Regions from separate parts of the Sphingomonas sp. LR55 genome, predicted to be linked through region 1. Evidence: riboswitches for the same ligand, from Rfam matches in the RefSeq annotation. Region 1 holds a riboswitch; the other holds the start of a gene.

Region 1 (15,139 bases):
CATGCCGCTATTGCCCGCGTCGAGGCAGCAGGATGGAAGGCCAAGGGTAGTCCGCTACCGATCGCGGGTGGTCCCCGGAAGGGTACGTTGGTGGCATACGTTTCAGGCCCCGATCATATCACGATAGAGCTTATGCAGCCGCCGGCCCGTTAATGAGCCTGCGGAAGTTTTCCCGCTTCACCATCGATTCCGAGAACGCTCACCCCTTCTCGCCTGCCGTTCCCAATCGAGAAAGGGGATCGGCTAAAGGTCCACCAACGTCGTCTCCGCTTAGCCGCTCAAGCTGCGGTACTGCTACGTCCATCAATACGGCGCTGTCGACGTTCGAAGAATACGACGATGCCAGCGAGTAGCAGGACGCATACTAAGGCAGTGGCAAAGGTGTTGAGGCCAAATCCACCCTTGGCTGCCTCCTTCGTGAGCAAATTCCCGAAGTCGGCGCCGAACGGCCTTGTGAAAACGAATGCTGCCCAAAATATCAGTGCCGCGTTGACCCGAGCAACATAGTGCAGAAGCAACACTACACCTATCACCACCATGCAGACCAAAGACCCCGTGGTGTATGTGAGGCCGAAAACATAAACCAGTCCATCGCCGAACGCAGTGCCAAGGCTGTTCGAGAACAGAACGGCCACCCAGAAGAATAATTCGCTCTCACGGTCCACCACCGCGCTCACGTCACAAGTGCCCCGCCTCAAATACCAAACGCCCAGGGTCAGCAACATGCCACCGAAAAGGATGGCCGACGTTGCATTATAGCCAAGGCTGAGTGTGTGCGTCGACAGGTCGGCTATTTCGGTTCCGGCCGTCGTCGTACCAACGATTGTCGCCCAGAAGAGAAAAGGGCGATAGTGATCAACACGAACCTGTGCGACGAGGAAGGCCGCCAGCATGGCCAGTGTGATGGCAAGCCCGGCGACGTAGCCCAAGTTCAGCGTCTGGGCGATGGCGTCGCCAGCAACCTCGCCCAATGTGGTTGCGACGACCTTGGCCAGCCAAAAGCCCAAAGTGATTTCAGCAACTTTACGGGCAGAATGATTCCTCGTCACGTTGACCCTCACTATACGCATCCCCCCAGAGCGGGCGATCATCAGGTCGGAGCATAAAATTCAAATCGAAACTGGTGGGACACCGGCTACATTGGGACTTTGTATAGTCGGCTCCAGCAGCGCCCATCGTTTCGTGACTAAGCCGTCACGATGCGCCAAACATGCCTTCTGATCCTGACCCTGCTCGCCGGTTGCGGCGAGAAGACCGCGAAGCCGCCCGCACCGCCCGCCCATGCCGAAACGATCGCGCACGAGGGCGACCTGCTGAAGCTGACTCTGACGCCACAAGCGCAGCAGCGGTTAGGCATTGTGCTGGCGCGGGTGGGCGGCGGATCTGCAATCGCGAAGCGCGAGGTGGCCGGCGAGATCGTCGTGCCGCCACTCACCGCCAACGGAGTGCCGGTCAATTCGACGTCCAATCTCCAGCAGATCGGAAGCCAGCAGGCCGCAGCCGATGCCGAACTAACGCGTGCCACCGCGCAAGCGCGACTTGCGCGGATCGCGTTCGACCGCACGGAAAGCCTCGTTCGCGAGGAAGCCGGGAGCGTGCGCGCCCGCGACGAGGCCGCAGCGGCGCTGGCGTCGGTGCAGGCCGCACTCGGGGCCGCACGGCAGCAGCGCCGGCTGCTCGGACCGGCGGTCTCGTCGCTCGGTTCGCAACCCGTGTTGTGGGTGCGCGCGTCCGTGTTCGGTAGTGACATGGGAGAGGTCCGCCGCGAAGTTGGTGTTACGGTCCGCACGCTCGGGGAAGGCGGCGCGCCGCGCATCGCACGTCCGGTGCAGGCTCCGCCTTCGGCCAACACCGTCGCGGGCACGGTCGATCTCTATTATGCGCTCGACAATCGCGACCGCGCCTTCCGGGTCGGCCAGCGGGTAGCGGTCGACCTGCCGCTCGCTGGGCAGACCGACGGGTTGTCGGTGCCATCGACCGCGATCCTGCGCGACATTCATGGTGGCGAGTGGGTCTATCAGAAGACCGCGCCGAACACCTTCGTGCGCCAGCGCGTCGAAGTAGCGTCGGAGACCGGCGGACGGGCACTGCTCGCGCGCGGCCTGGCCGCCGGGGCGCAGGTGGTAACTGATGGCGCGGCCGAACTGTTCGGCACCGAGTTCGGGGCGGCGCACTGATGCTCGGCCGGCTTGTTCATTTCGCGCTGGCGCAGCGCGTCCTCGTCCTTGCGCTTGCCGCGTTGCTGGTCGTGCTCGGCGTCCGCGCTGGCCGCGACGTGCCGCTCGACGTATTCCCCGAGTTCGCGCCCCCAATGGTCGAAATCCAGACCGAGGCACCGGGGTTGTCGACCGAGGAAGTCGAGAGCCTGGTCACGGCGCCAATCGAAACCGCGGTCAACGGCGTCCCCGGCTTGATGACGTTGCGCTCCAAATCGGTGCTGGGTCTGTCGTCGGTGCAGATCCTGTTCGAGCGCGGCTCCGACGTGATCCGCGCTCGACAGATGATCGGCGAGCGGATCGCGCAGGTGCAGCCGCGGCTGCCGCTCGCGGCGCGACAACCTGTGTTGATGCCTCCGCTGTCCTCGACCAGTCGCGCGATGAAGGTCGGCCTTTCCTCAGGCAAGCTCGACCAGATGCAACTGTCCGAGTTGGTGCGCTGGACGATCCGGCCGCGCCTGATGGCGGTTCCCGGTGTCGCCAACGTCGCGGTCTGGGGCCAGCGCGACCGGCAGTTGCAGGTGCTGGTCGATCCCGATCGCCTGCGCGCGGCCAGCGTGACGCTGGCGGAGGTACGCGCCGCGGCCGGCGATGCGGTGCTGGTCGGGGGCGGCGGGTTCGTCGATACGCCCAACCAGCGCCTCGCCGTCCAGCAGACCGGCACCGTCCAGACTGCGGCCGACCTCGCGCAGGCGATCGTCAAGCAGGCGGGCGAAGCGCCGGTCAGGATCGGCGATGTCGCGCGCGTGGTCGACGGCTTCAACGCGCCGATCGGCAATGCGATCATCGATGACGGTCCCGGCATCATGCTGATCGTCGAGAAGCAGCCCACCGCCAACACGCTGGAGATGACCCGCGCGGTCGAAGCCGCGTTTGCGGAGCTGAAGCCCGGTCTGAAGGACGTGAAGGTCGATACGAGGATCTTCCGGCCGGCCACGTTTATCGAACGCTCGATCGACAATCTCACCCGCGCGCTGATGATCGGCTGCGCGCTGGTGGCGGCGGTGCTGTTCCTGTTCACGCGCGACTGGCGGCAGGCGACGATAAGCCTAGTCGCTATACCGCTGTCGTTGCTCGGCGCGGGCCTGATACTGTTGTGGTCGGGCGCGACGATCAACGTGATGATTATCGCCGGCCTCGTCATCGCGCTCGGTGAGGTGGTCGACGATGCGATCATCGACGTGGAGAACATCGCACGCCGGTTGCGCCTGAACCGTGAGTCGGTCGATCCAAAGCCAGCCTTCGAGGTGGTCCTCGCCGCGTCGCTGGAGGTGCGCTCGGCGGTTGTTTTCGCCTCGCTGATCGTGATGCTGGTGTTCGTGCCGATCTTCTTCCTCGGCGGGGTGGCGGGCACCTTCTTTCAGCCCCTCGCCATCGCCTATGTGCTGGCAATCGGCATGTCGCTGCTGGTCGCGCTGACCGTGACCCCGGCGATGTGCCTATTGCTCCTGCCGAACGCACCGCTGACAGAGGAGCGAGACACCCGCATCGTCGCCGCGCTGAAGCGCCGCTATGTCGGCTTCCTGCCGCGCGTCGTCGGACGTCCGGCGCTGGCGGTCGGGGTAGTGGCGGGCGGGCTGCTGCTGGCAGGCGTCGGCTATGCAACCTTCAAGGACCAGTTCCTCCCCGACTTCCGCGAAACCGACTTTCTGATGCACTTCGTCGAAAAGCCGGGCACGTCGATCGAGGCGATGGACCGGATCACGATCCGCGCATCGAAGGAGTTACGCAGCATCCCCGGCGTCCGCAATTTCGGCGCGCATATCGGCCGCGCCGAACAGGCCGACGAGGTGGTCGGCCCCAACTTCACCGAACTGTGGATCAGCCTCGACGAGAATGCCGACTACGATGCGTCGGTGAAGCGGATCAAGGAGGTAGTGGAGGGCTATCCCGGCCTCTACCGCGACGTGCTGACCTATCTGCGCGAGCGGATCAAGGAGGTGCTGACGGGTGCTGGCGCGACTATTGTCGTACGCATCTACGGCCCCGATCAGGCAGAATTGCGCGCGGCTGGCGCGCGTGTCCGCGATGCGATCGGCGGTATTCAGGGCGTTTCCGACCTAAAGCTGGAGAGCCAGGTGCTGGTCCCGCAAATCCGCATCCGTCCGCGCGCCGGCGAACTGGCGCGGCTCGGCCTGACCGCGGGCGAGGTCCGCCGTCAGGCGCAGACGCTGGTCGCGCAGACCAAGGTCGGCGAGATCTACCGCGATCAACGCGCCTTCGACGTCGCGGTGTGGGGGAGCCCGCAGTACGGAGCAGCGTCCATGCGCTCCGCGACCTGATGATCCAGGCCCCCGTCACCGGTGCGCCGGTTCGGCTCGGCGATGTTGCCGATATAGAGATCGCGCCTGCCCCCAACGAGGTGAAGCGCGAGAACGGGCAACGCCGGCTCGACGTAACGATGAATGTCGCGGGCGCGGACCTCGGCACCGTCGCGCAGGCTGTCGAGGCCGCAGTCGCGAAGGTGCCGTTCGCCACCGGCTATCACCCTCAGGTGCTGGGCGAATATGCCGCGCTGAAGGAATCGCGCAGCCGCCTGTCGAGCATCGGTGCGCTGTGCTTGGTCGGCATTCTGTTGCTGGTCTGGATGGAGTTCCGCTCGTCTCGCATCACCGCACTGGTCGCCATCAGCTTGCCGTTCGCGCTGGTCGGCGGGGTGGTCGCAGTCGCGCTGACCGGCGGGGTGCTGTCGCTTGGCTCCCTGGTCGGGTTCGTCACCGTCATCGGCATCGCCGCACGCAACGGCATCATGCTCCTGTCGCATTATCAGCATCTCGAACGGCATGAGGCGATGACGTTCGGTCGCGAGCTGGTGCTGCGTGGTGCGGAGGAGCGTCTGGCGCCAATCCTGATGACCGCCGCCTGCGCCGGGCTGGCGCTGGTGCCGCTGATCGTCGCGGGTAATGCGCCGGGGCATGAGATCGAGCATCCGATGGCGATCGTGATACTCGGGGGTCTGATTTCCTCTACTGCGCTCAACCTGCTGCTGCTGCCCGCGCTCTACGCCTGCTATGGCAAGGAACAGCCCGATCCGCCTGCCGCCCCACATAAGGAGGCGCTGGCATGATCCGTCGCTTGGCCCCCGCCGTTGCCCTGCTCGCCTCCGCCTGCATGAGTGTGCCTGCGCCATCGCCGACGATCGCGCCGCCCAGCGCGACGGGCGCTTTCGCCAGGCTTCCCGTCGCATTGATCGCGGCGGTGCCCGACGACTGGTGGCGGCTCTATGACGATCCGGTGCTTGACGGTTTGGTCCGGTCTACACTGACCGCCAACGCCGATCTGCGTGTCGCCTACGCCAATCTCGACGGGGCACGCGCGGTCTTGCGTCAGGCACGGGCCGCAAGATTGCCGCAGACGACGATCGAAAGCGCGCTGGGCGTCGACGATCCCGCCGGACAGCCAAGCGCGTCAGGGAAGGTGCCGACGACGGATTACGATATCGCTGCGACGGCGAGCTGGGATCTCGACCTGTTCGGCCGGCTGCGATCGGCCGCGACCGCCGCAGGCGCGGATGCGGAGGCGCAGGCCGCCGTCGTCGATGGCTTGCGCGTCGCAGTCGTCGCCGACACCGTCCTCGCCTATGTCGACCTGTGCGGATCGACCCGCGCCATCGCAACCGCACGCGAGGTTGCCTCCGTACAGGATCGTTCGGTCGCGCTGGTCCGCGAACAGCTTCGAGCCGGCGAGGTATCACCTCTGGAGGTATCGCAAGTTGCGACGATCGCAGCCGCCACCCGCGCCGCCATCGCCCCGTTCGAGGCGCAGCGCGCCAACGCGCTGTACCGGCTCGTCACGCTACAAGGCCGTCCCCCTGCTGAGGCCCGCAATTATCGCTTCGCCTGCACCGCCGCACCGCGCCTGCGCGGGGCCGCGCCGGTCGGCGACGGCACCGCGCTGCTGCTGCGCCGTCCCGACGTGCGCGAGGCGGAACGCCGCCTTGCTGCCGCAGCCGCGCGGATCGGCGTGGCACGCGCGGACCTCTACCCCCGCGTCAATCTGGGCGGGGCGGTCGGGCTGCTATCCGGCGGTATCAGCGCGGCGGTGACGCCGCTTGTCAGTTGGGCCTTCCCCAACCAGGCACCGGTCCGCGCGAGGCTGGAACAGGCCCACGCAACCGAGCGTGCGGCGCTGGCCGGGTGGGACGTGGCAGTCCTACGCGCGCTTCGCGAGGTTGAGACGACGCTGGCCGCTTATGATGCTGAGGCCCGCCGTAACCGCGATCTGGCGACCGCCTTGCGCGAGGCGCAGGCCTACGCGCGGCGGGCCGGTGCCCGGGTCCGCCTCGGCGACGCGCCCGGGCTGCTCCAGGTCGACGCCCAGCGGGCGTCGGCGTCGGCCACGCTGCAACAGGTCCAGTCCGATCTGGCGGTCGCTCAGGCAGAGGTCGCACTATTCCGCGCGCTGGGTGGCGGTTGGCGAACCGACGCCGCTACGCGATAGGTGGGGGATGCGGATATTGATCGTCGAGGATGATGCCGACACCCGCGCCTTCGTGGCGCAGGGGCTGGGGCAGGCGGGGCACCAGGTCGCGGTCAGCGCTGATGGCCGCGACGGGCTGTTCCAGGCGACCGGGGGTGGGTTCGACGCGATGGTGGTCGACCGGATGCTGCCCGGTCTCGACGGGCTGGCGCTGGTTAAGGCGTTACGTGCGGCCGGCGACGCGACCCCGGTTCTGATGCTGACGGCTGTCGGCGGGATCGCCGATCGCGTCGAGGGACTGGAGAGCGGCGCAGACGATTATCTGGTCAAACCGTTCGCTTTCTCCGAGCTGGCCGCCCGCCTCAACGCATTGACCCGTCGGCCTGCTGTGCGTGGCGATGACGCGCACATTCTTCGAGTCGGTGAAATCGTCCTCGATCTGCATCGCCGCACCGTCGAGCGGCGTGGTCGACGCATCACGCTTCAGCCGCGCGAGTTCGCGCTGTTAGCCGAACTGATGCGCAACCCGCGCCAGGTCATGACGCGCACCATGCTGCTGGAGCGGGTGTGGGATTTCGACTTTGATCCGAAGACCAACATCGTCGAGACGCACCTCAGCCGCCTGCGCTCCAAGCTCAATGCCGGTTCCGACGCCGATGCGATCGAGACGGTCCGCGGTGCCGGCTACATGATCCGGGGCGAATAGATGCTCGCCCGCCTGTGGCGCTCGACCTTCGGGCTCGTCGTGCTGGTCGCGCTGGCATTCAGCGCCGCGACGGTAGGCATCGGTGCCATCGCCTATGAGGTGACGCACGAGGCCCTGGAGGAGCAGCTGGACCACCGTATCGCGGTTGAAACGCGCGCGCTGGTGGCGGAGGCACGCAAGGGTGGCATAGCTGCGGTGGCTGACGCGATCCGATTGCGCGAAAATGCACGCAACGAAGCGAGTCTCGATTATTTGCTGGTCGACCACACAAGCCGGCAGATCGCCGCCACCATCGCGCCACTGGCCCCGCTGGCATCAGGCTATCAGGAGCATTTCGGTTTTCGGCGCGGCAACGAAACCGGCGTAGGACAGTCCCTCGCCACGCCGCTGCCCGCGGGAATGCTCGTCGTCGTCGCCGATCGGCGCGACCTCTCGGCGATCGACCGGACGTTGGCGCTACTGTTTGCAGCCGCCCTCACGGCGATGCTGGCGCTCGGGATCGGCGCGGCCGTGCTGGTCGGATGGCTAACTCGGCGTCGCCTGTCGCGTATCGATGCCACCGCGCATTCGATTATCGCCGGCGACCTGACGCAGCGGGTACCCCGAGACGACTCCGGCAGCGAGTTCGACCGCCTCGCTGCGACGCTTAACCGAATGCTCGACCGAATGTCGGCGCTGATGGACAATCTGCGGCAGGTGTCGACCGACGTCGCCCACGACCTGCGCACGCCTCTGACGCGCTTGTGCAACCAGCTCGACCGCGCAGCCGCGGGCGATGCCGCAGCTATTGCCGTTGCCCGACTGCAAGCTGACGACTTGCTGGAAATCTTCGCTGCGCTGCTCCGCATCGCCGAGATCGAAGGAATGGCGGAACGCCGGGCGCTGGCGTGGCTCGATCTCTCGGCACTGCTGGAGGACATGGCTGAAACCTACCGCCCGGATTTCGAAGCCAGCGGCCACATATTATTGACGAACATTCCGACCGGTCTGCACATTGAGGGCGACCGCCGTCTGCTGGCTCAGGCGCTGTCGAACCTGCTGGAAAACGCCCTCCGCCACACGCCGGCCGGTACTACGGCGATACTGACCGCGAAGGCGACGCGGGATGCGATCGAGGTGATGCTGGAGGACAACGGCCCGGGGGTTCCTTCTGCTGATGCCGAACGCCTGTTCCAGCGTTTCGCCCGCGCCGAGACGTCACGCACCACTGAAGGGCATGGGCTGGGCCTCGCATTGGTTCGCGCCGTCGCGATCGGCCATGGCGGCGATGCCCTTCTATCCTCACCGGATCGCGGCTTTGGTGTCATAGTGCGGCTCTCCAAGTAGGAGGAGGGCCGCGGGTCTTCGACTGACAGATTCCTCAAAACAGCATGAGCGGCGGTTTTTGGGAAGGGTGCCTGCTTTCCCGATATTCGATCGTTTTCGGCAAGTAGTCTAATTTAAGGGTCATGTTTCTAAGCATCGTGCGAGACGACGGGGGCAGCTGCAACGTGTTCGTAAGGTTAAACCTGACTATGCAGGATCGCAGCCCCATATTCCGGGATCGCATGGCTAACGAGATGCCCCGACACCTCGATGGCGTAGCGCCAGACTTCATCGTCTGGATCGGAAAGGGCAAGCCGGAGCATCTTGTCAAAGCGACCCTCGCCAATCTGCTCGGGCAGGTTCTGAGATACGTCCTGCGGACTTGGCGCACCCGATCGAAAGAGCCGAGCATGACTTTCTGGCAAAATCGCAGCGCCAGGGTCGGTAGCCGTTTCGATTGCGCTGCTCCTCATAATTACGATAGATGATGTCCACCGAATTGCGATCAAGCAGGTACAGACCTCATCCTCCAGTCCGCCGCCATACCATATCGCAAAAGTGACCTGAACGGCGTCGAAGTTCTGCTAGTCACCTCTCGCAAGCGATCCAGGTGGGTATTGCCCAAGGGTAAGGTAAAGCGCGGGATGCCAGCGCATCGATCTGCCGCCCGCGAGGCCTTCGAGGAAGCGGGCGTCGTAGGCACGATCAGCACCGTACCCGTTGGGACCTACCGTCAGGTCAAGACCCACGAAGACGGCCAAGCCGAAATGATAGCCGTACGGGCGTTTCCAATGCTGGTCCGTCAGGAAAATGCCAGCTGGCCCGAAATGCGGCAACGAGAGAGATGCTGGATGCCCATCAACGCAGCGATCGAGGCCGTTAAGAATGGCGAGCTTCGTGCGCTGCTGATTACTTTCGCTGGTGCAATACCCGACTTCGCCTAATGTCGGCGGTTCCCGATTGAGCATCGTTTGTGAGAACCCTACCCGCTTAAGTGGGGGCGTTCGCGATCTGAAAGCAGAGCCCATGCGTGCGCTATGCAACAACATTGTAGGTGTGCAGCAATCCAGCAATCCAACGATCGCCAGCTTCATTCGAGGCTGGCGATCATCTAGCACTGTCTAGAAATTTACGCGGGCACCCAGGCGCAAGGTGCGTGGCTCAACTACGCGGCTCAACCGACCATCGGTCGGTCCCGCGGTATCGAACGAGGGAATGTAGGACTCGTAGGAATAGGCGATGTCCTTGTCGCGGCTGTCGAGGATGTTGAGCACCTCGCCGTACACCTCGAACCGTCCGATCTTGCGAGCCGCGCGGACGTTGACGACCGTGCTTCCTGAATCCCGGACACTGTTGTCTTCGATCAGCGGATAAGGCCCGAGGTGACGGACGCGAACGCTCGCTTCCCACGGATCGAGCACCAGCGCGATCCCGGCGGATGCGGCGTTCTCGAAGGCGTTGGGAATGCGGTCGCCATTGTCGTAGCGCGACCGGCTTGCCGTATAGTTGCCGTCGATCGCGAGCCACGGCCTAGGCCGCCAGAACGCCACCAGTTCATAGCCGCGACGTTCGCTCGCACCGGTCGGCTCGACCGCGTTAGAGTCGCCGACGAAGCGCAGTTCACTGTCGACGTCGAGCCACCAATAGGTCGCGGTCAGCGTAATGCCGGGTAACTGCCACCGGGCGCCGACTTCACGGCCGTTGCCGCGGACCAGCACAGGCACCGGCGTTTCGACGTTTACCGCGCCGCGGACGTCGTTGGAGTGGAACCCGCGCCCCCAGTTGCCGTAGAACTCCAGCCGATCGGTTGGTGAGTACGCGATCGACGCCTTCGGTGACAGGATCGTATCGTCTCCACTGCCCTCGCCGGCTACCGCCGCCGCCTGATCCCGCGCGCACGACATAATGATAATAATCACCGCGCACCCCGCCGATCAGTCGGAGACCAGTGACCGGTGTCCAAGTCGCTTCGCCATACAAAGCTGCCGACGCCTCCTCGACATGGTAGCGGCCGAGCGACGACAGGAACGATCGCGCACTAGTGCGATAAACACCGACGCTGCCGATATGGTCGTAGCGCTCTTCGGTACCGAGCGAGACGGCAAGGGTCGGTGCGACCGTCCAGCGCTTTTCGCCCCTTGCACCGACGATCCAGCGTTTGTCGAACTGGCGGATCTGCGCGCTGGTCCCCTCCGGATCGGTGTAGGTCGGGTTCGAATACATCGACCAGTCGTAGAACTGACCATAGACATTGGCGTGCCAGTCAGGCTGGCGGACCGCGACGTTGCCGACGAGCCGTGTCGTTTCACCCCGCGCCGTCGGATCGGGTGAGCAGAACACGTCCTTGCAGAGCGCGGTACCGATTATGCGCTCGGGAATCTGTTCTGTCGGACGCCAGGTCGCGCGGTAGGCGTTGAGCGAGGCTTCGAGCTGGCCTGCGCCAGCTGGAGCGGCATACTTCGCGAAGCCAGATGCGTGTCGCAGATGCTCAGGCTCCTCCCATGGTCCGTCGTAGACCTTGGTCTGCGCGACGAGCGTCAGCTTCCCCGCACCAATCCCGTCAATCGTCCCGCCCGCGGCGATCCGACCATAGCCATAAGAGCCGCCCTCAACCGAAAGCCACGGCCGGGCAAAGCTGTCGATCGTGGTCATGTACGCAGCCCCCGCCAGCGCGAAGTCGCCGCCATCGGCACGGTATGGCCCTTTGCGAAAATCCTCGCGCGCGACGATCTCCGGTATCAGTCCGTTGAGATCGAGATAGCCCTGGCCATGACCGTGGGTGCGCAGGTTCATTTGCACCCCGTCGATATAGGTCGTGAAGTCCGAACCGTGATCGAGATTGAAGCCACGCAGGAAATACTGATTGGCCTTGCCGCTTCCCGAATGCTGCGCAGCGACCATGCCAGGGATCGCCTCCAGCAGTTCGGCAACGCGCAGCAGAGGGCGAATCAGAAGGTCGGCACCGGCGACGGTGCCCTCACTTGCTGCATGCGCAACACCGATCTTCGCTTCGCCGCGGCCGAATACGACGATGTCGTTTGGTGCCTGTGACGGCACAGCCTCGGTGTCTTGCCTCTGAGCCCATGCTGGTGTGGTGCTACATGCCGAAGCGATAGCCACGCATTCGAGCCATTTTGTTCGTAATCTCAGATTCTGCATGTCCGTCCCCCGTGCGCCAAGCGACTTCGGACGGGGGCGTCCGCTGCGAACGGTCGGCACGCGTCGGCAGGCGGACGCAAGCGCCCGCGACACGAACCGATGCGACCCCCGCCGCTCGTTCGTCGCCCAGACGGAAGAACCGTGCCCCGACCATCCCCTGGATCAAAGCAAGAGCGACCAGACGCTGGCAGGTCTCCTGGCTCACGGGTCGTCGCTCGATATACGGCCTTCCCGGATCTCGGCCGTTATGGCGTTGATCCAGTGGCTGCACCCTCCGGAAGAGGACGCGATGTATGTCTCGCTCGCCGCTTACAGTTGCAGGGACAGCCTCGGCTTCGGGAGAGCGTCTCCCACACCGTGTTCCCTATTAAGTCCCTCTCGGGACACCAGCGCGATCATTGTCGGGTCGGAGATACTTCTCCGGCCTGACAGACATTGCGTACCGGGGATGGTTCCGATCGGCAAGACAGCCTCGGCCTTCTTTGATCCCGTCCGTTTGCAGGGGAGATCGACACGGCAATGACAGGACTGCCTGCCTGCGCTACCCGCGTCCGGTGTTCGCCGTTCGTCGCCTCCTAGCGCAACGCTACTTCGCCGTGCTCGTGTGCGCGGCAACGCTGTTGCTCAAGCTGCTCGTGCCGGCCGGGTACATGATCGGCAGCGAGCACGGCCGGATCACAATCGAGCTATGTTCCGGCGTCGCCCCTCGAGCCGTGACGATGGCAATGCCGGGTATGCACGGCGACATGCCTGATCACGGCAAGTCGCGGGACCACGGCAAGGCTGAAATGCCGTGCGCGTTTGCGGGCCTGTCAGCCGCAACGCTCGGTGCGATCGATCCTATTCAGCTCGTCACCCTGATCACCTTCGTCATGGCGGTCGGGCTGTCACCAACCGTGCTGCCGGCAATCATTCGCCGCACCCATCTTCGGCCTCCGCTTCGAGGCCCCCCAGCCGTCCTTTGACCAACTGATCGCGTGCTCCTTCGGGAGCAACCACGTCCACGGCCCGAGTGCTTTCTCGGGGCCGGTCAAAGGCCTATTCATGATCCGATCCCACTTGTTGGCGGGGGCATGCCTGCCCTGCCTCCTGCTCGCCGTACCAGCATCTGCTCAGGAGCTGGCGGCACCCCCCACGAAGGCCGACGCAACAGCGAACAACGCGCTGAGCGTTGGACCAGCGGAACCCGGCGACATCATCGTCACCGCGCTGAAACGCCCGCAAGCGCTCCAGGATGTGTCCGCTAGCGTCACCATCTTTTCCGCTGACCTGCTTCGCCGCCTCAACGCGCAGGACTTCTCCCGCGCGGCGGACTCCGTACCGGGCTTAGCCTTCGCGACCACCGGGCCCGGCAACTCGCAGTATATCATACGCGGGATCGGCGGGGTGGGGTTCGTTCAGTCGCCGACCACAGGCGTCTACCTCGACGAGACCCCACTTCAGACCCGCGCACTCCGCGGTTTTTCACAGCCCGACCCGCAGCTGTTCGACGTCGCTCGGGTCGAAGTGCTGCGCGGACCGCAAGGCGTGCTGTTCGGATCGTCATCGATGGGCGGCCTGGTCCGCATCGTGACCAACCAGCCCGATGCCACCAAGATCGCCGCACTGGGGCAGGCGAGCGTTGCGACCGTTACCGATGGCGGTACGAGCTGGGACGCCAAGGCGATGCTCAATCTGCCGATCGTCACCGATAGACTGGCGCTGCGCATATCGGGCGGGTTTGTCCGGCAGGGCGGCTGGATCGACGATCTGCGGCCGACTACCGGTGACCTGACCGAGAATGCGGGAACGTCGGCGGTTCGCAAGGACGTCAACTGGACGCGCACCGGCACGGTTCGCGCGGCGCTTCGCTGGAATGCCACGCCGAGCCTGACGATCACCCCGTCGTTGGTCTGGCAGGACGCGTACAGCAATGCGGACCGCCCCCATAGCGACGTGACCTTTGGCAAACGCGCGCGGCTCAAGGCGCGGTATGCCGACACATATGCCAAGGATCGGTTCGTCATCGGCTCGCTGCTAATGGAGAACCGGTTCGATGCACTAGGTGGTTTCACCGTGTCGTCCAACTCGTCCTGGCTCGACCGGCGCAACCGGCTGTCGTTCGACGTCACCGCGTTCGACTCTCCAATCGTCGAGGACATTGTCGGGCCGGGTCCAGGCGGCAAGCTGTTCCCAACACCGCTCAAGGATTTTGGCCGCACGAAGCAGTTCACACAGGAGGTGCGCGCGGTGTCCGACGGCCCGGGGCGGCTGCAATATGTGTTCGGCGCGCTCTACCGCGACCTTCATCAGGACTCCGGCCGTACGATCACCGTCGCTAACCTGTTCGGCGTCGCCGCGCCGCTGCCGCTCGGTGCCAGCAGCCCGGCCGTCATCCAGGACACGACGGTGCGTTTCCGTGAGAGTGAGATCGCGGCGTTCGGCGAGCTGACCTACGCCGTGGTGCCGAAGGTGAAGGTCGCGGCGGGCGCCCGCGTGTTTGCCTATCGCCAGGGTGAAGCGAGCCGACGCTATGGCATCGGTGGCGTAGCAGACGGCGATCTCGCCTACGACTATGACGAGCGCAATCGCGAGAACGGCGTCACACCGCGCTTCACGCTAAGCTATGAGCCAAGCCGTGCCGCGACGCTCTACGCCAGCTACTCGCAGGGATTCCGCACCGGGGGCGTCAACGCGCCCGTGACCGATGATATCTGCTCGGCTGCGGAACGTCGCGCGGCAGGCATTCCCGATGTACCGCCGCCCTACGACAGCGATCGTACCGACAATTACGAGATAGGCGCCAAAACCAGCCTTTGGGGTGGTCGTGTGCGGATCAACGGCGCTGCCTATGCGATCGACTGGAAGGACTATCAGCAGGCGTTCCAGACAGCGTGCGGGATCAACAACGCGACGACCATCTCCTTTACCGTCAATGCCGGCCGCGTTCGTAGCCGTGGCGGCGAGCTTGAAGTTTCCGTGTCGCCGGCCCGGGGCTCGATCTTCACGCGGGCGGATCGTTCACCGACGCGACCTACCGCAACGACGTGCCCAACCTGCTGCTGCCGGCAGGGTCCCGTGTGCTCGATGTGCCGCGCTGGCTGTGGAATGTGCGCGGCGAGTACGAGACCGCGCTCACAGAAGGGCTGACCGGCACGCTGTTCGCCGCGGCGCGCCACGTCGGCGGATCCAACAGCGGGTTCGGCGAAGGCGAGGTGCTGCCGCGTCCGGCCTATACGTTGGTCGACGCATCGGCCGGGGTAACGATGCGTGGCGGCGTGGGGATCGACCTGTTCGTCACCAACCTGTTCGACGCCGTGCCGGTCTTCGGTCAGGAGTTCACGACGTCGCCCGG
Region 2 (15,139 bases), on a different contig from region 1:
TGCGCGAACAGGATCGTCGCCAGCTCGGCGAGGCTTTGGCGAATGTGTCGGGTGTCGTCGGCAACCGCCCCGAGGAGGGCTTGACCGTAGGGCCGATCGTGCGCGGCTTCATGGCGGAGATCTATCAGGATGGCCTGCCGATGTTCGGCGCGTTTTCGGCGGCCAACGATCCCGCAAGCCTGGTCGGCATCCGCAGGATCGACGTGCTGAAAGGCCCGAGCGCCACACTCTACGGCGGCGGCGTCGGCTCGCCGCTTGGCGGCCTCATCAATATCGAAAGCGAGCGCCCCGGAACCAAGCTTCAGGGCTATGCCGCGATCCGGGCCGGAAGCTTCGCGACTTTCAATCCTTACGGCAAACTCGACGTGCCGATCACAACGGGCATTTCCGCGCGTATCGCCGGCGAATATCAGAGCAACGACCACTGGGTCGACCGGATCGAGGGCGAGCGGATCTTCGTCCAGCCGAGCATCGCTTTCCAGCTCGGCACCCGGACCGACCTGATGGTGCAGGGGCAATATGGTCGCCGTGAGCAACTGGAATATTCGGGGCTTCCCGCCGCGCAGACCTTGGCAGGCGAAGTGGATCGCAATGCCTTTCCCGGCGCGCCGAACGGTCAGCCGCGGTCCAGTACCACGAACCAGATGGTCACCGGCACCTTGCGGCACGACTTCGGCGACGACGTGCGGTTGACCGTCACAGGCCGCTATTACGAAAGCCGCGTGCCGCAGTTCGGGACCTTCATCTATCCGGACATGTACCCGGCCGACCCCGCCACCCCGACGACCTATCCGCTGCTCGCGCTCAACATGCTCAGCCATTTCGAGGAGGCGACGTTCGATGCGAACCTGGTCGCCAAGACGGAGATGGTGGGCGGGACGCACACGTTCCTCGTCGGGGCGAGCTACGACCATACCGATTTCTATTCGGACATGGCCTTCACGGGCATGACGCGCGGATCGATCGACCTCGCCGATCCGACCTACGACGTGTCGTTCGGCGAAATCCTGCCTCCCAGTCTCCTGCAGACGGACCGATACGAGACGCGGGCCATCTACGCGCAGGATCAGGCCGATTATGGCTGGCTGCACCTCACCGGATCGCTTCGCTACACGCGGCTCAGGTTCCGCGAGGACCAGCAGGCGACAGACGAAACGTATCATCGGCTGTCGCCGCGGATCGGTGCGACGGTCGACGTCGTGCCGGGGGTAGCGCTCTATGCCGGTTATGCCACAGCCTTTCGTGGCGCGTTCGGCCTCATGAGCCGCTTTACGCCGCGGCCGGAAACGTCGCGCAACGTCGAAGGTGGCATCAAGCTTGCGGCGACCGGCATCGGCCTGTCGGGCACGCTGGCGGTGTACGAACAGACGCGCAACAACGTCGCGACGCCCGATCCCGATCCGGCCTTTCCGTTTTTCGCGGTGCAGACCGGGCAGCAGCGATCGCGCGGGATCGAGGCCGACCTGATCTGGGAACCGCGCCCGGCGTTCTCGATCATCGCGAACTACGCCTATACCGATGCTGCGGTCACCCGTGACACCAACACATCGCTGATCGACGACCGGTTGCCGCGCGTGCCGCGGCACAGCGGGCGTATCGCCGCACGGTATCGCGTCCTGGGCGGCGCGGCGAAGGGCCTGTCGCTGGGTGCGGGCGTCACCGCCTTCACCGCGCGCGAGATCACGCTGCCCAACAGCGTGTCCGTGCCGGGCTATGCGGCGATCGACGCGCAGGCATCCTATGACATCGGGCGGTTCACTGTGCAGGTGTCAACCGTCAACCTGGGCGGCGCGCGCAGCTTCGACACCTATCAGTATTTCGCCTTCCCGGTCGTGATGCCGACGCAGCCGCGCTCGGCGTTCGTCACGCTCAAGACGCGTCTCTGAAAGGATATGTCGATGACGAACATCGATCGCCGTACCGCTGCGCTGATGACGCTGCTCTCTCCGCTGGCGGCGGGTGCGGCCGGCGCACAGACGGCGTCCGCCAGGCTTAAACCTGCGCCGATGGCGCCGCCCATGAACCACGCGATGCCCGGCAACAGCGGCGACGGCATCCACTGGATAGGCGACGAACAGATCGCGATGCTCATGTACCCCGGCATGACCGTCATGGACCTGATCGGGCCACAGTCGATGTTCGCATCGATGATGGGCGCCAAGGTCATGCTGGTCGCGAAAACGCTCGAACCGGTGACCAGCGACGCGGGCGTGACAATCACGCCGCACGCCACCTTCGACACCCGTTCGCGGGACTTGACGGTGCTGTTCGCGCCGGGCGGCACCGACGGGACGATCGCTGCGGCTCGGGATCCCGCGACCATTGCATTCATGGCCGATCGCGGTGCCCGCGCGAGATACGTCACCAGCGTCTGCTCGGGCTCGCTGATCCTCGGCAAGGCCGGATCGCTGAAGGGGTACAAGGCCACCTCGCACTGGTCGTGCCGCAACGCGCTGGCGGGTTTCGGCGCGATCCCGACCGACGCGCGTGTCGTGCGCGACCGCAACCGCATCACCGGCGCGGGAGTGACGTCGGGGCTCGATTTCGGGCCGACGATGATCGCCGAACTGCGCGACCGGACCTACGCCGAATGCACCCAGCTGATGAGCGAATATGATCCGCAGCCACTCTTCAACGCCGGCACGCTCAAGACCGCGCGTCCCGAGGTGAAGGCGCCGATGATCGAACTGATCGCCGGATTCAGGAAACAGGCCGAGGCCCTCGCCGCCAACGGCTGAATCCGCAGATCGACGAAGTAACGAATTAAGGGGAAGACTGAAGTGAAGACGATAATGCTCACTGTGCCAGGCCTGATGTTGGGTCTGGCGCTCGCCTATCCCGCCACCGCACAGACGGATACCGCAAGGACGGCCGCGACGGGGCCGGTAGAGGGCGATACGCGCTTCACCATCGGCGATATCGTCGTGACCGCGCCCAGCATGGCGCGCTCGACCGAGAATGTGCTGACGTCGGTCGACGTACTCGGCGGCAACATCGTCCAGCGCCAGTCGGTCGACAACACCTGGGAGCTGTTCGCGCGGCTGCCGGGTGTCGTGCTGACCGACTTTAACCAGGGCACCACCTCGGGCCGCTTCTCGATCCGCGGCTTCAATGGCGAAGGCGAGATCAACGCGGTCAAGCTGCTGATCGACGGCGTCCCGACCAACGACAATGCCGGCGGCATGACCGGGATCGACATGGTCTCGCCGCTCGACATCGCCGGGATCGAACTGGTCCGCGGCACCTCCGATCCGCGCTGGGGCCTGCATAATATCGCGGGCAACGCGAACATCCTGACGCGGATCGGTGGTAGCTACCTCGACGCGCGGGCCATCGCGGGCGCGTTCGGGACGATCGACGGTCAGGTCTCCGCGGGTCTGGAACGCGGCCAGTTTAGCCAGAACTACCTGGTCAGCTACCGACGCACCGATGCGTTTCGCGACCATGCCGATCTCGACCGGCTCAATCTCGCGGCCAAATGGTTCTACGACTTCGGATCGACGCGGCTCGGCGCGATCGTCCGCCATTCGAACGCGACCGCCGAGGAGCCAGGCTACCTGACCGATGCCGATGCCTATACGAACCGACGACGCTCCTACGCGGTTTCGGAAACCGATGGCGGCAAGCGTCGGCTCGGACAGTACAGCGTGCACCTCGATTCCGACCTCACCGGCGATCTCGCGCTCAGTGCCAAGGGCTATGCCAACGCTTTGCGCGACGACCGCTACGTCCGCTTCTCGGCGAACGTCGCGCAACAACGCCGGTTGACCCAGGAATGGCAATATGGCGGCACGCTCGCGCTGCATTACCACGCCAGCGACGCGCTGATGATCGAGGCGGGCGGCGACGTGCAGGTGCAGGACAACAAGAGTCTGCGCTGGCTGACCAACCGGCGTATCCTCACCAACCAGACGCGAGACCAGAAATTCAGCCTAACCGTGTACGGCGGGTATCTGCAGGCGGTGATCGAACCGACCGACTGGCTGAAGATCACGCCCGCATGGCGGCTTGACCGGGTCGAGGGGGATTTCACCAACCGGCTCGCTGGCACGACCGCGCCGATCAACGATTACGGCACGATCAGCCAGCCCAAGCTGAGCGTCGCGATCGTGCCCGTGCACGGCGTCACGGTGTACGGCAATTACGGCCGGACCTTCCAGATCGGTGCCGGCTCAGGTGCGTATCTGGTGGCGCCCCGCGTCGTCGATGTCGCGGCGTCGATCAACGAAGGGTTCGAGGGCGGCGTGAAACTGACGCGCGGTCGCTGGCTGGAAGCGCGCGTCGCGCTGTGGCAGCAGACCGCGAGTGGCGAACTGAAGCGTCGTCTGAACGATCCATCGGGCGATTTCGACAATCTCGGCAAGACGCGTCGGCGGGGCGTCGATTTCCAAATTGACGTGAAGCCGGTGCGCAGCGTTGCGCTCTGGGGCAGTTATTCGCACCAGACCGCACGGATCGTGACGCCCGATCCGGCGACGCCGTCGCAGGCGGGCAACGCGATCGACCATGTACCGCAGAACGTCTTCTCGGGCGGGCTGGACCTAACCCCGGATCCGAAGCTGCGCGTATCGTTCTGGGGTAACGGACAGTCAAGCTATGAGTTGAACCCGGCGAACACGCAGGGGCGCTATGGCGACTATGTCGTGCTGAACGCGGAACTCGCCTACAAGGTGACACCGCAGCTCGAACTGTCGGCGCAACTGAAGAACCTCGCGAACGATCATTACGAATATGTCTGGTACGACGGCACGCAGCGGCTTCACGCGCCGGCAGACCCGCGCTCGCTGTTCGGCGCAGTGCGGTTGAGCTTCTAAAATGGCGACGCGTCCTTCGCTGCGCGTGACGATGCGGCGCGTCCACCTGTGGCTCGGGCTGACGATCGGCGTGCTGTTCGCGTTTGCCGGGCTGACCGGCAGTCTACTGGTGTTCTATCCGGAAATCGACGCTGCGCTCAGCCCGGCGCTGCGCGCGGTGCCGACGGGAGCACGCCCGGCGTCGTGGCAGGCGGTGATCGATACGCTTCACCGCGAGCATCCGTCGCGCACTGGCGCGTGGCGGATCGAGGTGACGGGGGAGGGCGGCGCTATCCCTGTCCGGTACTACACACCGAAGGAAACGACAGGACGCGCCTTCGCGCCGCTGCTCGCCTGGGTCGACCCGGAGCGTCTGACGACGATCCGCACCGGCTTCTGGGGTGATACGCTGGTCACCTGGATCTACGATCTTCACTACCGCCTGTTGCTGGAGCAGCCCGGCGGGATCGCGATGGGGATTGCCGGGATCGTCATGCTAGTACTGCTGGCGAGCGGCTTGTGGGCGTGGTGGCCGCGATCAGGGGGCTGGTGGCGGGCGCTGCGGTTCAAAACGCGCGCCGTGCCGATCCGGCGACTATACGACTGGCACAAGCTGGCCGGCCTTTCCGGACTGATCCTGTTGCTGGTGGTGACCGCGACGGGGGTGATGCTCGACCTGCCCGACCAGACCCGGCCGATCATCTCCAGCGTCTCGCCGCTTTACCAGACACCCAAGCCGGCCGTGATGCCCGGAAGCACCCGATTGACCATCGACGCGCTCATCATGCGTGCACGTCGGCGCTTTCTCGACGGTGCGCTTGCCTGGATCGAAACGCCGCCCACTCCCTCAGGGGCGGTCCGTATCAATCTCGCCCGCCCCGGCGAGCCGAGCCGACGCTTCCCGCGCACCAATGTCTGGTTCGATCCCCATGATGGTCGCATCCTTGCCGTGCGTGACGGCCGTGCGGAGAGTGGCGGCGACACGGTGCTGAACTGGCTCCACCCGCTGCATGGCGGTGAGGCGTTCGGGCTCACCGGTCGGCTGCTCGCGCTGGTCGCGGGTATACTGCCCATGATCCTGTTCACGACCGGTTTTATGCGCTGGTCGCGGCGCCGCGACTATTCGGAGCGTCGGACTTTGGCGAAGTTCGCAGGGCCGAACGAACGGCCGCGAGGCATATGACAGTGATGTTCGCGTAGGCAATGCGTCGGCGTGCCGCGTCAGCGTCCGCACCTGGATCGATGCCGCAGACTGCGATCTGTCCTGCATCGGCACGCACAAAGCCGAGCAAAGCGGACAAGGTGGTCGATTTGCCCGCTCCGTTGCCACCCAACAATGCCGTGATGCTGCTGGCGGGAACATCGAGCGATAGACCGTCGAGAACGCGATGGTTGCCATAGGCAACCGCCAGTTCGTGGATAGCAATAGGGTTACCGTTATTATCGGGCATAAGCCTCAATCTAGCTGCGACATGATATAGCGTATCATACGATGTTGTTGCCGCGTTGCAACAGGAGCGTTCCGTCCGCTATTGGAAAAGCAGGTTGCGCTAGAGGACGCCGCCTGGACGCTAGACCGTGACGTTCGGTTATGGCGATTGCTCAAGAGCATTGATCGGGATACATCGGCGCCGCTGAACTGCTTTTGAAGCAGGCTGGCATGATCGCGTCGGTGTCCTGAGAGGGACTTAATAGGGAACGCGGTGAGGGTGGTTCGCCGCCTGAATCCGAGGCTGTCCCTGCAACTGTAAGCGGCGAGCGCGATGCATATCGCTTCTTCCTTCATAGGAAGGGGCAGCCACTGGGCCGGACGTAAGTCACGAAGGCCTGGGAAGGCCGTGCATCGTGTGATGACCCGTGAGCCAGGAGACCTGCCGGCGTCTGGTCGCTCTTGCCGGGCCCAGGGGGTGGCCGCGGCACGGTACTCCGTCGAGCGACGACGTGTGCGGTGGGGACCGTACGGGCATGCGTGCCGGTCGCGATGGCGTCCGCATGGCGCGGATGTCGGCCGTTCGCGGGAGGTCCCTGCCGGGTTCGCTCGACGCCCCGGGGATTACCGTAATGCCATTCCTATTGTTTCGACTCGCGGTCGCGGGGGCTTTCCTGTCGCCTGTTTTTGCAGCGCCGCTCAATGCGCAGTCTTTGCCTGCCTCCGACAATGAAGACATCCTAGTTGTCGGCCAGCATGCCCGCGACACGCTCACCACTCCAAACGCGACTGGCAGCCGCCTGGGCCTTACGCCGCTCGAGACCCCCGCGACGATCTCGGTCATCGATGGCACCACGATCCGCGCACGTGGCGACCTCTCGGTGATCGACGCGACAAGCCGTGCGCCGGGCATCAGCAACGCCGGCAACCCCGGCAACGGTGGCACCGCGCTCGCCGCACGGGGCTTCAGCGGTCAGGGATCCATGCTCCAGCTCATCGACGGCATCAGGCTGTTCCCGGCTGCGGGCACGATCACCTTTCCGACCGATCCGTGGATGGTCGAACGGATCGACATCCTGAGTGGCCCGGCCTCGGTGCTCTACGGCCAAGGCGCGCTGGGCGGCGCGGTGAATGTCCTGATGCGCAAACCCAATACGCAGCGGACGCACGTGGAGGGCGAGATCGGCTATGGCTCGCAGGACAGCTTCCATGTGGCAGCTGGCGCAGGGGGCCGATCACCGAGCGCCTCTCGTACCGCATAGATGGCAGCTATCGCCGATCGGACGGCTATGTCGATCGCGGCCAGTCGCGCAGCTATGCAGTCTCGGGCACATTGCGCTGGGCACCGACCGACACGCTCGTCGCCACCGCGCGTGACGATTATGGCGACCAGAAGCCGATGCGCTATTTCGGCACGCCGCTGATCGAAGGACGGCTCGACGACCGCATCGGGGAGCGAAACTACAACACACGCGATGGCTTTATCCGCTACCGCGACAACCGTACCAGCCTGCAGGTCGACTGGACGCCGAGCGATGCGGTCACCGTCAGCAACCAGGCCTATCGTCTCACCTCCAAACGCTCCTGGCTCAATCTCGAAACCTATTGCTGGATCGCCGCGGACGGCGTCTGCGCCAACGGCAGCGGCAACACCGGCACACCGGGGCGCATCCTGCGCACCGACATGACCGGCATCGTCCACGATCAGACGCAATGGGGCGATCAGGGCAGCGTGACGCTCAGGACAGGCATCGCCGATGGCGTCAGCAACTACTTTGTCGTGGGCTTTGACGTCAACCTCATCAAACTCACCTACTCCCACAACTTCGGTTCGGACCCCCAGGTTTCGGAGGTCGATCCTTTAGCGTTCGATCCAGGTCTGATCGTCGACACGCAGGGGATCGCACCGCGCTATCGTACGCGCACCACCGAATATGCGGTCTTTGCCGAGGACCGGCTGAAACTCGGCACGCATGTCTCGATCGTCGGTGGCGTGCGCTACGAGCACGACAAGATCCGCCGCTGGTCGATCGACTATCCAGGCGGCGTCAGCACCGAGACGTTCGCGCTCGACAAGCGGCTGCATAACGTGACCTGGCGGGTCGGTAGCGTCTATCAGCCGATCCCGACGGTGTCGCTCTATGCGCAGTATGCCACCGGCGTGGACCCACTGGGGACGCTGACCACCTATTCGACCGGGCAGGTTCAGTTCAGCAACGCGGTCGGCGACCAAGTTGAGGTCGGCGCCAAGGCGGTGTTCCTCGACGGTCGCGGCACCGCCACCCTCGCCGCCTATCGCATAGTCAAGAAACGCCTGCTGGCACAGTTGACCCCGACGAGCCCGGTCGAGCAGGTCGGCCAGCGATCTGCCAAGGGGATCGAGGCCGCGGTATTGCTCGATCTGCCCTACGGCGTCGGGATCGATGCAAACGGCAGCGTGCTCAACGCGACGTTCGACGACTTCGTCTCCGGCGGCTCGAGCTTCGACGGCAACACCCCGCCAGACGTCCCCGAGACGCTTGCCAATCTCTGGCTGCGTTTGAACGCAACGCGCTCGCTCCAGGCGCGCGCCGGGCTGCGCTACGTCGGGCGTCGTTATTCGGACAACGCCAACAGCTTCCGCGTCCCCAGCTACACCACGATCGATGCCACGCTTTCCTTTGCGGTGACACCACGCCTCGCGGTCGATATCCACGGCTACAACCTGTTTGACCGGGCCTACGCGCTAAACACGTACAACAATCAGCAGTGGGTCCTTGGCCGTCCCCGCTCGGTCGACGTTTCGCTTCGTGCCAGCTTTTAACGCCCTCAGGCGGCCGGCGCTTGGCAAGACTGCCCGGCGCTGGCTGTACCTCGTTCATCGCTGGATCGGCATCGCCAGCTGCCTGTTCTTCGCCATGTGGTTTCTGTCCGGGCTGGTGATGGTCTACGTGCCTTATCCCTCCCTCTCGCCAGCCGATAAGCTGGCTGGGAGCGAGGCGATCGACTGGGCAGCAGTGAACGTGCCGCCCCCGCTGGACGGCGGACGGCTATCGCAGGAGCTGTTCCTCGAGATGCGCGACGGCGCGCCTGTCTGGCGCGTGACCGGGTGGGATGGAACGCACACCACTCTCGCCGCCAGTCGCGGTACCGTCCTGCGGCCAGTCGATGCTCGTTACGCCGGTCGGGTCGCTGGCCGCTTTGCCAACGCACCGACGAGGCACGTAGAACGGCTGACCCGGGATCAGTGGACGGTTGCTGGCGGCTTCGATCGACACCGTCCACTTTGGAAGGTTGCGCTTGCCGACGCGTCCGGCACGGAGGCCTATGTGTCGTCGAATACGGGCGCCGTCTTTCAAGTGACCACCCGTCGCGAGCGGTTCTGGAATTGGCTCGGCTCGGTGCCGCACTGGCTCTATCCGACGGTTCTAAGACAGGATCAAACGGCTTGGCGTCAGGTCGTGCTATGGGTGTCTGGTCCCTGCATCGCCGCGGCGGTCGCGGGGATGTGGATCGGCATCCTGCGGACCCGCATCGGCGCACGGCGCTTCAAAGGCGGGCGAATGACACCCTACAACGGCTGGATGCTCTGGCATCATGTCGCGGGGCTGGTGGGTGGTGCTTTCCTAGTCGCCTGGATCTTTAGCGGTTGGCTGTCGGTAGACCCTGGTCATTTGTTTGGCGGGACGAAGCCGGACAAGGCGGCGATGCGGATTTATCAGGCCTCTGATCCGATGCCGGACCTAGCACTCGACCGGCTCCGCATAGCAGGCGAGGGTGCGGTGATAGCGCAGTTGACTCACCATGCGGGAACCCCCCTCGTCCTGCTGTCCTATCACGACGGGCGGCGAGTAGTGTTGAATGCGGTCACACTCGCGCCATCCCAAGCTACAGAGGTGGCCATCGTGAGGGCCGTACGTCATCTGGAGAGCTCCGCGCCGCTACTCTCGGTCGATTGCCTGACGGCGCCCGATGCATACTGGTATGCGGTCGGGATGCTACCGCGTCTACCAGTGTTGCGGCTGCGTTTTGCCGATCCGGCGCAGACTTGGTTCTATGTCGATCCCGCTACCGGGGAAGTTCTCCGGACGGTCGATGAACGACAGAGGGTGTACCGCTGGGTATTCAACCTCCTCCACAGATGGGATCTGAACACGCTGACATTGCACCGGCCGGCCTGGGATGGACTGATCTGGCTGTTCTCGATCGCCGGTGTTGTGACGTCGATAAGTGGTATCTGGCTTGGGTGGAAAAGGCTCGCACGGTAGCGGTTTTTGTAGCCAGCTTCCCGGAAACCATTCAGCGGCTGCGACTGCCGTCCAAAATCACCTCAGACCGTCCGAAAACGTATTCTGGGCAGATGCGCACTCGATCGGGTGTCAGAAGAGCCGTCGCTGACGCTATTTTCGGCCCAAGTCCGCTTTGATATCGCATAAACTGCGCCTTGGCTGCTGATAGCCGGCTTATAAGGGTGGTTCTGGCAGCCGGACGCGTGCCTTTCAGGCCTGCATGGCCTGGAGCATGGCGGGGATCCCAAGGATCGTGATGGCTCGCCTCAGATTGTAGGCGAGCGCGGTCAGGCTTAACTCGGCATTCACGCTGCCGAGCCCCCGCATCAGGAACGCGCCCTGGTTCATCCACTGTTTGATCGAGCCGAAGGGGTGCTCGACCGTTTCGCGGCGCCGGTCGAGAATGTCGGGGCGGGTGGCAAGCCGCTCGGCCATGCGGTCGAGCACCGCCTCGCCTTCCCAGCGGTTGATGGTCCGCGCCGTACCGGACGTGCATTGTGGCTTGAGTGGGCAGGCCCGGCAGGCTTGCCGGTTGCCGTAGCGGATGGTGCAATGACCGTCCTTCTCGGAGCGGCTAAACGGATCGAGGCGCTTCCTGGCAGGGCAGGTGTAGCAGTCCTGCGCCGCATCGTAGGCGAAAGCGTCCTTGCCGAAATAGCCCTGGTCGATGGCAGGACCACGCTCTGGGCGGGCGACGTAGGGGATCACACCGACCGTCTCGCAGGCAGCGATGTCCTCCCCCTTGTAATAGCCCTTGTCGGCTACCGCGGCGATCCGCTCGACGCCCAGTAACTCGCGTGCGGCGCCAGCAGTCTGCGCGAGCAGGCCAAGGTCGCTACCGGCGTTGGTGACGTGCTGTTCCACGATCAGCTTGTGCCGGGCGTCGACGGCGACCTGCGCGTTGTAGCCGACGCCGACCTTGGGGTGCATCGCCATGCCGCGAGCATCAGGATCGGTCAGCGACTTCTGGCTCTCACCGCTGGCGACCAACTCGGCCAGCATCGCCGAATGCCGGAGCCGGCGCTCGCGCATCCGCGCGATCTTCGCCGTCAGCACAGCGGCGCGTGCGGAAGCTCCTTCCGCTTCAGTTTCGGCCTGGTCGGCGCGGTCGAGCCGGGTCAGATACTCCTCGATCCGCTCATCGGCGATTGTGATCCACCCAGCCAGCTTCTGGCGAGTGAAGTTGCGCCGACGGCTGTTCACAGCCTTGAGCCGTGTGCCGTCCACCGCCACCAACTCCCGCCCGAACAGGTCTAGCCTGCGGCACAGCAACACGAACGACCGGAACAATGGCTTGAACGCGGCCACGTTGACGCGCCGGAAATCCGCGATCGTGCGGAAGTCCGGTTGCAGGCCGCCCAGCAGCCACATCACTTCCAAGTTGCGTCCTGCCTCTGCCGCCAGGCACCGGCTCGACCGGACCCGGTTCAGATAGCCGTAGAGGTACAGCTTCAGCAGATCAGCAGGATCATAGCCGGGCCGGCCTGTCGCCTTGGGTCGCGCCCGGCCAAAACCAAGCTCACCCAGATCCAGCTCGTCGACGAACGCCGCGATGAACCGCGCCGGGTTGTCCGCCGATACGTAGTCATCGACCGACGCCGGCAGCAACTGCATCTGATCGCGTGGAAGACCTTCGATGTACCCCATGCCGGATCATATCGATCCGGCCGCCACGCTGGAATCCCTCATGACGTTTTCGGACGGTCTGACCTGTTTGTCGCACAACTATGATTACGACCGGGTTTTCCGCACATCCGGCCGCTGAACGGCGATAATGGGAGAGGGGAGCGGAACGGCAGCTTTCGGGAAGGCAGGTGGCATTAGCCGACATTGCGGGGCTCAGCTTTTCCCGAAAAGGATCGAGTTTGAGGAATTAACCGCTGCCTCGTATTGTGGTGTGTGGAACAAGAATATCGGATCAGGCTGTGCAGTCTTACCCTATCGGCATGATCTTACCGGTGCCCGGCTCGGGGCGTCTGGTTCTATTCGAAGCGTATCCGACGAGGGATGTCATTCACCGCGAAATCTGGGGGCGAGAGGTGTTCTTGTTCGACGCCGGCAACCGGCCCGTTTGGCAGATCGCACCGGAACCAGGCGCGACGGACGACATGCACCGGAAGTTCGATGCGACCCGCCCCGCGACCGACACCTTCTCCGCCATCAGCAATATCGAAGGACGATTTTATGCAAGCCGGATCGGCGGTGACACCTTTGTGATCGATATGACGACGGGCGCTGCCTCTTATAGTGGCTGGGCACGGACATAGCCCTTCGTAGCGATCAGATCGCGGGATTGTCGATCTTCGCGCGAGCGTTCCCACAACCAATCGAATTCGGGAATGTCTGGGTTGGGCAGGAAAGCGGAATGGCCGCTTTAGAGGCCACACCTCAAGAAACCAACCAATCAACGGGTATTCGGGATGCATCAATATTTTGCATCACAGGGGCGCTCGGCTTCCGGCTGTTTATGCGCTGATGCGAAATCCGTGAATTATGCATCACGCCAACCCAAGCGCCATTTGTAGAAACAGTCGTCGTCACCGATACTGTATGAGGCGTAAAAACACGGAGGGTTTATGGGCTTCTCGATATCATGGGTGGCGCTTCGACTACCGAAGGATCGCGCGCTCGAGATAATGGGTTTCAAAGATACTGGCGTGGCGGACGAGGCCAACGAAGCGCCATTTTCTGCCGCCTCACTACCAACTGGGTGGACAATCATTTGGTCTAATGATTTCGAATATGCGATCAGTCCGAGTACCATTGGTCGCTCCTCTGATACCGAAATCGTTGGATTCCAGGTCGAAGAGCATGTGATGTTCAGTTCGTGTTTTGCGGCACAAAACGGCACCGTCACATGGAATGTCAGTCATGATGCCCAGGAAGGAACATGCGATGTTTCCTCAACCGGCCCGGTCCCGCACCAATTACGACAAATAGAAATCTCCAAGATAGATGCGCAAAACGCAAGCGGTGGCGTAGATAGCGACGTTGACCACTTACTTGACGTTCCGATTGATCTAGCAGCGTCTTTTACTGGATATCGCTATGACGAATTCAGCTATGATTGGGGTAGCCCAGTGTTCTCCATAATTGAGCAATATCATAGTTGATCGCTCGGTTTGGCAGACGCTTATAGTTACCGAAAAACGTGGTGGCCTGATGCAAAACTTTTAATTTTTGCATCAAGGAATGTCCGGGATGGGAAGGAAAGCGGACCGTCCGGTTTCAGGCACGGCTAGTGATATAGCGGGCATCGCTTTCACAGCCCCGCAGGCGCCAAATAGCGGCATGACGCCGACTCCATGTTGCCCGCGAATGGCTGACGATTTAAACCGGGTTTGTGCCATTCACGCGGATCGGTTGGAGTGACCCGATGTGTTCGTCGCGGACATGAACGGGGGCTACGATCCGATCGTCCACGATGGCGGTAGCAGCGCTATCGGGATCGTGTTCTGCCGTAGTGCGGCTCTCGCCTGCCCCGAATGGGGTATTGATGGGAAGAAAGCAGATTGTCGCTCTTTATGATCATCAGGCCAAGCGTCCTTGCGCTCGGACGCCACCACAAACATCAATAAGGGCAGCGTAAAGAGGAATAGAAGGTCGGCATAGTTATATTGATTGAAACACTGACTGTCGCGCAGCTTGCAAAGTCAGGTGCGCTTAACTAACGGCATCTTTCATGTTAATTAGCCCGCTCATGAAGCATAGGGGGTAAATGACTTTTTCTTCGAGACGCATACGTTCGCCTGCACGAGCCAAGATAGTGTGTGTCGCGACAGCGAATTCTACCCATTGCGTTTCTAGCCTATCGCAATCCCAGGTATAAAGATAACTGTCCCAATCAGTCTCTATTTCACCAAGCAGCGTCCTGAGCCTCTCTTCTAAAGAGAAACCGGCGTCGATCCCTCTGGTCATTAGAGGGCCGTAGATGCAGCATCGTTCCAAAGCCCGGTGCGCATCGATAAGCTTTCCAAATTCGGTAAGCTGTCGCTGAGCCTCAATGACATTCTGTGGCCCACGCACCAGCTGAATTAGCGACTTACGGCGGATGTCGAGATCTATATGATCGCTCATCAATCGCTCTAAACTAGCAGGTGAGCGAAGCGATACGACATTATCGCCAGAACGAGTTTGCAATGCAACAGCTGTTGGAAAGTCGCTTATTAAGGAATCCATACTCGACAAAATACCAGGCTCTATCCGATAGGTTATCAATTCATTAAGTGCTTCATCCAGCTTAATGCTTACCAAATCAAGTTCGTTATCATCTGCTAATACAAGAGCCTGCTCAATTAATTGAGTTAGTTTATCGGTGTCATGAACCATATCAACCATCCGGCAAGCTCAAAATGATGGAAAATCATAGGTCTTTAGGCCCCTACAAGATAGTTTGACTGCCTTGATACGGATCAATTTCCGAGACTGCGCCGCCTTAGACAGGCGATGGTACTTGTCCGCCATGTCTGCATGGCTTTTGCGAATTGCTGGGTCTGACGTATTCGACGCCAACGCTCGTGTGGCTGCAGCTCGTTGGGCAAAGTAAACGCGGTCTTGATCGTTGAACATATCACCCTCCCCTCTAACGCGGTAAATTCGACTAATCCGGATAGCATTGTCAATAACATAAGTTATGTCGCGTTCAATGC

What was found. Region 1 has a riboswitch for cobalamin ahead of QP181_RS03215 (TonB-dependent receptor). Riboswitches for the same ligand answer to the same signal wherever they lie in the genome.
Region 2: it holds a riboswitch for cobalamin, as region 1 does, so the genes downstream of both, QP181_RS19580 (TonB-dependent receptor plug domain-containing protein) here and QP181_RS03215 (TonB-dependent receptor) in region 1, are expected to answer to the same signal.

Annotation. Positions count from the first base shown of each region.
Region 1 is NZ_JASPFO010000001.1:635,494-650,632, reverse strand. It holds gene QP181_RS03260 (VOC family protein) at 1-153, shown strand, start outside; gene QP181_RS03255 (COG4705 family protein) at 279-1,091, opposite strand; gene QP181_RS03250 (efflux RND transporter periplasmic adaptor subunit) at 1,200-2,177, shown strand; partial or broken gene QP181_RS03245 (efflux RND transporter permease subunit) at 2,177-5,283, shown strand; gene QP181_RS03240 (efflux transporter outer membrane subunit) at 5,280-6,656, shown strand; gene QP181_RS03235 (response regulator transcription factor) at 6,664-7,341, shown strand; gene QP181_RS03230 (HAMP domain-containing sensor histidine kinase) at 7,342-8,667, shown strand; gene QP181_RS03225 (hypothetical protein) at 8,844-8,969, opposite strand; gene QP181_RS03220 (NUDIX hydrolase) at 9,171-9,590, shown strand; partial or broken gene QP181_RS03215 (TonB-dependent receptor) at 9,768-11,805, opposite strand; cobalamin riboswitch at 11,975-12,211, opposite strand; gene QP181_RS03210 (DUF2946 family protein) at 12,360-12,770, shown strand; gene QP181_RS03205 (TonB-dependent receptor) at 12,850-14,934, shown strand; gene QP181_RS03200 (TonB-dependent receptor) at 14,895-15,139, shown strand, end outside.
Region 2 is NZ_JASPFO010000002.1:59,971-75,109, forward strand. It holds gene QP181_RS19555 (TonB-dependent siderophore receptor) at 1-1,886, shown strand, start outside; gene QP181_RS19560 (DJ-1/PfpI family protein) at 1,899-2,738, shown strand; gene QP181_RS19565 (TonB-dependent receptor) at 2,793-4,814, shown strand; gene QP181_RS19570 (PepSY-associated TM helix domain-containing protein) at 4,816-5,976, shown strand; gene QP181_RS19575 (ATP-binding cassette domain-containing protein) at 5,888-6,244, opposite strand; cobalamin riboswitch at 6,447-6,686, shown strand; gene QP181_RS19580 (TonB-dependent receptor plug domain-containing protein) at 6,855-7,484, shown strand; gene QP181_RS19585 (TonB-dependent receptor) at 7,556-9,025, shown strand; gene QP181_RS19590 (PepSY-associated transmembrane domain-containing protein) at 8,979-10,469, shown strand; gene QP181_RS19595 (IS1182 family transposase) at 10,701-12,137, opposite strand; gene QP181_RS19600 (hypothetical protein) at 12,437-12,757, shown strand; gene QP181_RS19605 (hypothetical protein) at 13,127-13,603, shown strand; gene QP181_RS19610 (hypothetical protein) at 14,154-14,828, opposite strand.